DNA from 2 places in the Marinobacter sp. ANT_B65 genome. Region 1 is predicted to be linked to the other one. Evidence: predicted binding sites of a transcription regulator. Region 1 holds the regulator's gene; the other holds the start of a gene.
What was found. Region 1 encodes LexA, which represses DNA repair genes until DNA is damaged. Its sites were predicted from a motif close to CTGTNTNNNNANACAG; they were not measured.
Positions count from the first base shown of each region.

Region 2: imuA (translesion DNA synthesis-associated protein ImuA) is a predicted target of LexA. The motif match lies at 1,933-1,948, and genes of this name have one in related genera.

Region 1 is NZ_NXGV01000001.1:981,987-985,079, reverse strand. Features, by position in the region: gene CPA50_RS04645 (DUF6586 family protein) at 1-413, shown strand, start outside; gene CPA50_RS04640 (hypothetical protein) at 452-712, shown strand; gene CPA50_RS04635 (cell division inhibitor SulA) at 722-1,231, opposite strand; gene lexA (transcriptional repressor LexA) at 1,275-1,883, opposite strand; gene CPA50_RS04625 (amidoligase family protein) at 2,129-3,093, shown strand, end outside.
Region 2 is NZ_NXGV01000001.1:2,113,197-2,116,289, reverse strand. Features, by position in the region: gene CPA50_RS09710 (Y-family DNA polymerase) at 1-1,220, opposite strand, end outside; gene imuA (translesion DNA synthesis-associated protein ImuA) at 1,226-1,915, opposite strand; gene CPA50_RS09700 (4a-hydroxytetrahydrobiopterin dehydratase) at 2,066-2,404, shown strand; gene CPA50_RS09695 (DUF2897 family protein) at 2,395-2,568, opposite strand; gene yghU (glutathione-dependent disulfide-bond oxidoreductase) at 2,704-3,093, shown strand, end outside.

The DNA of each region.
Region 1 (3,093 bases):
CGGTTAATACTTCTCAACAGCGATTGCAGCATGAAGCGGCTATTCAGGGCTCTATCGAGCTTCTACTTAGAGCCCGACGGATATTGCTGGTGATGATTGCCCGTTTCTACCAGAAGCACTCAGAGGAGCCCGGGTCCCTGGAAGAACTTGTAACCCTGATTGGGGAGCAGGCCACTGAGACAGGCCAGTTAAGAACCCTTGAGCAGGAGACCGGAAGCTGGTGGAATCATCTTGACCAGCTGGAAACCATGCAGAGCAGACCACCTACCGCACAGAAAACGGTTAATGCGGAAAATATTATTGCCGTATCTGCAGAATCAGGGCCAGACTGCTCCAGCCAGGCACAGATGAATACGCTGAACGCCATTAAAAAGTTTGCCGAAAATCTGGAAGAACAACACGGCGAGTGGTAATCGTCGCTTCCGGTATTCAACACTAAAAGGTTAATGAAATGTCACCATCGTTTTTCGAAATTGTACAATTAGGCAACGGCGACTATGCCCTGCGGCGCATTGACGACGACAGTGCACCACTGGTCAGAATTTCGTTTTCAGATGAAGCCCGGGAAATGATGGACGATCGGGATATGTCTGTAGCCAAAGCGATGATTGCTGCAGGGATAGAAGCTGCCGGAAATATTGCTCACGATATTGACTGGGAAGATGACGAGCTGGACGCTTCAGACGCACAGCCCGCTTATACTCTGCACTGATAACAACGCTCAACGCTGCCTGAGTACGACTCCGTGGCTGTTGCCCTCCGCCGCAGCTTTCTGTAACGAGTCGAAGGCCGTCTTACCCAGTTTACGCGTCCACATAACCACTGCATGACAGGTACCCGCACTCAGCGCTCTTTCTGCAAGCTGACGGGCGGGATATTCTGTGGTGGAGCGCAAAACCAGAAGCTCTCCGGCAACAATACCGTGCATTTTCTGCCACTTGCTCACCAGCGCCTGAGGAGGGTCAATCCATGCCAGCCAGCGTTTTTCCTGATTAAGCTGAGTCAGCATCGGCAGCAACAACTGAAAGTTCTCCACCTGCCCTTCTGGCAAGATAATTTCTGTCACGTTGCCAGCCGGAGTGGCGTCAGCGACACCCGGTTTCTGCCGGGTTCGAATGACGGCACGTTGTTTCCGGACGGCATGTTCCGGCGCCGGTTCAGGTAAAAAAGGTGAGCTGGGTAATATGCCCTGCTGCCACGCCATGTTCTGATTAAAACTTAGCTGTTCCATAATTCACCCGTTTTTCAATGCGTCTGCGGTTATACCAGGCTGATCAGTGCAGATCAGAGCGCCGGATAACACCTACACCCAACCCTTCAATGAACAGTTCCTGCTCCCGGAGATCGACTTCTATCGGCGCAAACTCTTCATTTTCGGCAATCAAATAGACCTTCGAACCTTCCTTTCGGAATCGTTTAACAGTCACTTCGTCACCCACTCTGGCCACGACAACCTGACCGTTATGGACATCCTGAGTGCTATGCACTGCCAGAAGGTCACCGTCAAGAATGCCAATGTCCTTCATACTCATTCCCCTGACCCGGAGCAGATAATCTGCTGACGGCGAGAAGAACTCGGGTTTGAGTGTGCAATGGTCCTCAATATGCTCCTGGGCCAGAATCGGGCTGCCTGCAGCCACCTGACCAATCACAGGCAACCCCGGGTCTTCAGCAACTTCCGGCAGACGAATACCCCGACTGGCACCAGGCACCATTTCGATAGCACCTTTACGTGCCAGTGCCCGCAGATGCTCTTCCGCGGCGTTAGCGGAGCGGAATCCAAGCTCCGCCGCTATTTCCGCGCGGGTTGGCGGGTAACCGGTCTCATCCACGGATCGACGGATAATTTCCAGTACCTGAGTCTGTCTTGCTGTCAGCTTCATTGTTGCGCTGCTCCGCTTGCTGCATGCAATGCTGATACATGCTTGGCCTGATATTTGGCGGCTTATACAGGTCGCCATCCATCCTGTTTTTTTATACAGTGATTTGACTATATACAGTGTTTTATCCAGTGTAAAGGCAGGTGACCTATTTTCTTGCAGCCCCTTAACTAACAGTGCTGCATGAGTATGTTATGGTGAAAAGTCATCATATTCACCGACACCCAGTTCTATAGGCAGTGAACCTCATGAGCAAAGCGACTCCCTGCAGAATGCCAGACATTCTGAACACCACTGACGGACAGGAACGTCGCGTGGGTGTTGAAATTGAGTTATCCGGGCTCGGTTATGGGCAGCTAGTAGATCTCACAGCAAAACTTCTTGGTGGAACCTCCGCTCTGGAATCCCGCTACGTAAGTAAACTTGAGACACCATTGGGTTGTTTTACCATCGAACTGGATTCGGATCCGGTGAAAGATCTGGACCTGACAGATGAAAGCGTGCCCGAAGTCCTCCGTGAACTCGGAGGACATGCAATGGAAGTCATAGATGCTGCGGCTGAGCGTATTGTTCCACTTGAAATTGTCAGCCCGCCTATGCGGTTTTCACAACTGCCGGAGATTGAGACTCTGGTCAAGGAACTACGCAAGGCTGGTGCACTGGGTAGCCGGGAAGCAATCTATTTTGCGTTCGGGTTGCAACTGAACCCGGAGCTTCCAGACCTTGAACCGGGCACACTGGTTCGTTACTTTCAGGCCTTTGCCGCTACCTATGACTGGCTCAAAGCCCGGCATCAACTGGATATCAGCAGAAAATTTACACCTTATATTGAACCCTGGAGCAACAATTATACGGACCTGCTGATGCGTGAGGGGTACGCCCCGGACCAGCGTCAGATGATGGTGGATTACCTGAACTCCAACCCCACGCGTAACCGGGCTCTGGATCTTCTGCCGCTGTTTGCCCATCTGGACAAGCCTCTTCTCGACAAATACGTAACAGACCCTCGCATCAAGAGCAGACCCACTCTTCATTACCGGCTGCCGGACTGTGACATCGACAACCCGGAATGGAACTTCTCCAGCGTCTGGAATGACTGGGTTGTGGTAGAGCAGGTTGCCAACAATGCGGATGACCTGGGCGAGCTTCGGGCTCTGTTCCGGGAAAGTCGCAGGATCAGCCTGCACAACCTGACACACAGCTGGCTGGAAAC
Region 2 (3,093 bases), 1.1 Mb from region 1:
AAGGGGCGTTGAGGTAGTTGGCCGGTCGTTGTTGTCGAAGCACGGTTTGTGCGCCGGACATCTGCAGCGCTCCAGGCTCGTTCTGGCCGGTGATCTGCCTGGGGCGTAAGTTGCTTCAGTGCATTATGCCCAAGCTTTGCCTGAAGACGGCTTATCAGAGTATGCCAGGCTTCGTTCAGGTCCTGGTTTTCGCCTAGAAGGTCCTGCCCGCCGGGGGCTTCACGGTCTAGAAACCGTTTTACGATCAGTCGCAGCGATATCACCGGTGCCTGCAGTGGCTGTTGCTCAAATCTAAGGCTGATCAGGCTGAGAAATGCTTCCGCTCTGTGCTCCGGGCCAGATGTGCGGATGTGCAAGCGCGTTGCTTCTGCATGCCGGTGCTGGAGAACCAGCAGCAGGCTGTCGGTGTCCTGCTGGCGCCAGCACAGATCTTTCTCCAGCTCAGAAAGTATGCGCTGCAATGGAAACAACAGTCCCTGGGACCGCTCAATTTCCTGCACAAAGTCCGCCTGCTGGCGGAAGTAGTGAGGTGGTTGCCAGGGCGTCTGAGGGTCGGGTCTGGAACCCAGAATTTTCTGGATATACGCCAGAATTTCCGGAGACAGCCTGCGGGCCATCTCTGCCGGCGGTAAACGGAATACTTCTTCAAGCTTGTTCAGACCAAGCCGCTGCAGGCGGGTGCAGGTCCGCCCGTCAAACTCCGCGGCCACTAGTGGCATCTGGCCAAGAGTCCGGAGAATATGGTTTTTATCCGATGAGCACTCCCCTTTGCCGTTACGTGCAATCAGGCGGGCGGCCAATGGGGTATGGCCAATACCTGGCCAGGCGGTAAGCTGGCGTTCATGCAGTACGTCTTCAACTGCCTGCCATACGGCAGAAAGGCCACCGTATAATCGTTGCAGACTGCCTATTTCAGCTAACAGGCCGTTTGGTGGAACAAGAACAATGTGAGCCGCATAGCGATACAGCCAGCGGGCCTGATCTTCCAGAGTCCGGACTTCCTGCTGCTGATCGGCCTTTACTATGCACAGATCTGGCACCAGGCCAAGGGCCGTTTTTAGCCTCATCCCGGTGTTTATGCCCAGATCCCGGGCAGCGGGGCAGGCCTGTATTATCTTTTGCCCTGAACCCTCCACAATCACCAGCGCATCCGAATTCTCATTTGAGCGGCGAATGTGGTCCAGCAACAGGTGAGGAAAATGCAGGTACAGCCAGAGCATATAGATTACCTTGCCGGTGTGAGCCAGGGACCCTGAACCACACGGGGTGCTTCATGGTGAAACAGATCCGCGCGCTGGGCCATGGCAAGTGAGCAGCGCTGGCCGGGCCAGCTGCCTCGGCGTTTAACCACATTTACTTTCAGGCTCTGCTGGTCGTCGGGTTCAAGCTCCAGGCGCAGGGCGGCCGGAGAATTCTGCCCGGCGTAGTATCGCTCACGAAAAAGTACGCAAACATTGCTGCCGGCTTCGGCTGCCAGCTGCAGGCGCCGGATTTCCCTGGCTGCGAGTTTTCCAGGCCAGGCCATTACCAGACCGGTAACCGGGGAGCGCAGGCAGTTTTCCAGAGCCCAGAGGAAGTCGCCTTTGTTTTCTGTGTGGATCATGATTATCTGATCCAGGTCTATATCTTTTCGCATCAGAGCCGGAGCGTAAGGCGTATGGGGAGGATTCAGCCAGAATACGGTTTTACCTGCCTGAGACAGCCGCTGCATCAGGGGTACCAACAGAGTCAGCTCGCCAATGCCGGGGGTGTCCAGCAGGCATTCGCTTAAAGCACCCCGGGGCCAGCCGATGCCTCCGAGCTGGTTGTCCAGGGCCTGATATCCGGTGGGCTCTGCCGGTTGAATGGTTTTATTGTGCCGGTGTCCCTGCCAGACACGGGCATCCTGCATTAACGTGTCAAGAAGTTCGCTCATGGTAAAATCCCAGAATACTGTTTAAATATACAGTATTCTGAAGGCGGGCTGATTTCAAGAAGCAGGTTGATAAAATATGTCACTGAACCCACTCTTGTGGTGTGAGTGACAGTAGCGGGACACGGAGTGCCAGATCAGGAGGTGTTGTGCATGAGTGTACTGACGGAACAACACTGTGAAGCGTGTAACGCAGAATCCCCGGGGGTAAGCGATGAAGAGAAGCGCATGCTGCACAAAGGCGTCCCGGGCTGGAGCATCCTTAAGGTGAGCGGTGAGGAGCAGCTACGCAAAGAATTTGAGTTCAGGAACTTCGCCCAGGCGCTGGCCTTTACCAGCAAGGTTGGAGAGATGGCTGAGGCTGAAGATCACCATCCGGCGATCCTTCTGGAGTATGGGAAGGTGACTGTCAGTTGGTGGACACACGCAATCGGCGGTCTGCACAAAAATGATTTCATTATGGCGGCGCTAACAGACGCTGCTTACCATTGATCTTTTGTGTTTTCGTCTGCTTCAAGTTCTGCTTTACGCTTGCGGATTTTCTCCAGTTTGTCTTCCGGGATACGCATATTGCTGGCCGAATCCCGAAGCATGAAAAGGCTGCCCAGAATCAGGGCCAGGGCAGCGAACACAAAAAACCATCCTGTAATTGGCATATGCCTGACTCCCTTGTTTGGATAACTTTGCCTATAGTGAGGCATTCAGTTTTGCTTGCGTCACTTAATTGATTGAATATTCTGTCTTACTTACCCGCAAATTTTGCAAGAAGCAAACCAGGAGTATCCAAAATTATGAGCGATCCCACCTATACCCCGCCCAAGGTCTGGAAGTGGGAGTCTGCAAGCGGCGGCGCTTTTTCAAATATCAACCGTCCCATTGCAGGCCCGACTCACGAGAAAGAGCTGCCTGTTGGCAAACACCCTTTTCAGCTCTATTCGCTGGCGACGCCAAATGGTGTGAAAGTCACGATTATGCTGGAGGAGTTGCTGGAGCTGGGAATCAGTGAGGCTGAATATGATGCCTGGCTGGTTCGTATCAGCGATGGCGAACAGTTCGGTAGTGGGTTTGTGGATATTAACCCCAACTCCAAGATTCCGGCGCTGCTGGACCGCTCTCAGGATCCGGCTGTCCGGGTGTTTGAATCGGGCTCCATACTGCTGTATCTGGCGGAGAAGTTTGAC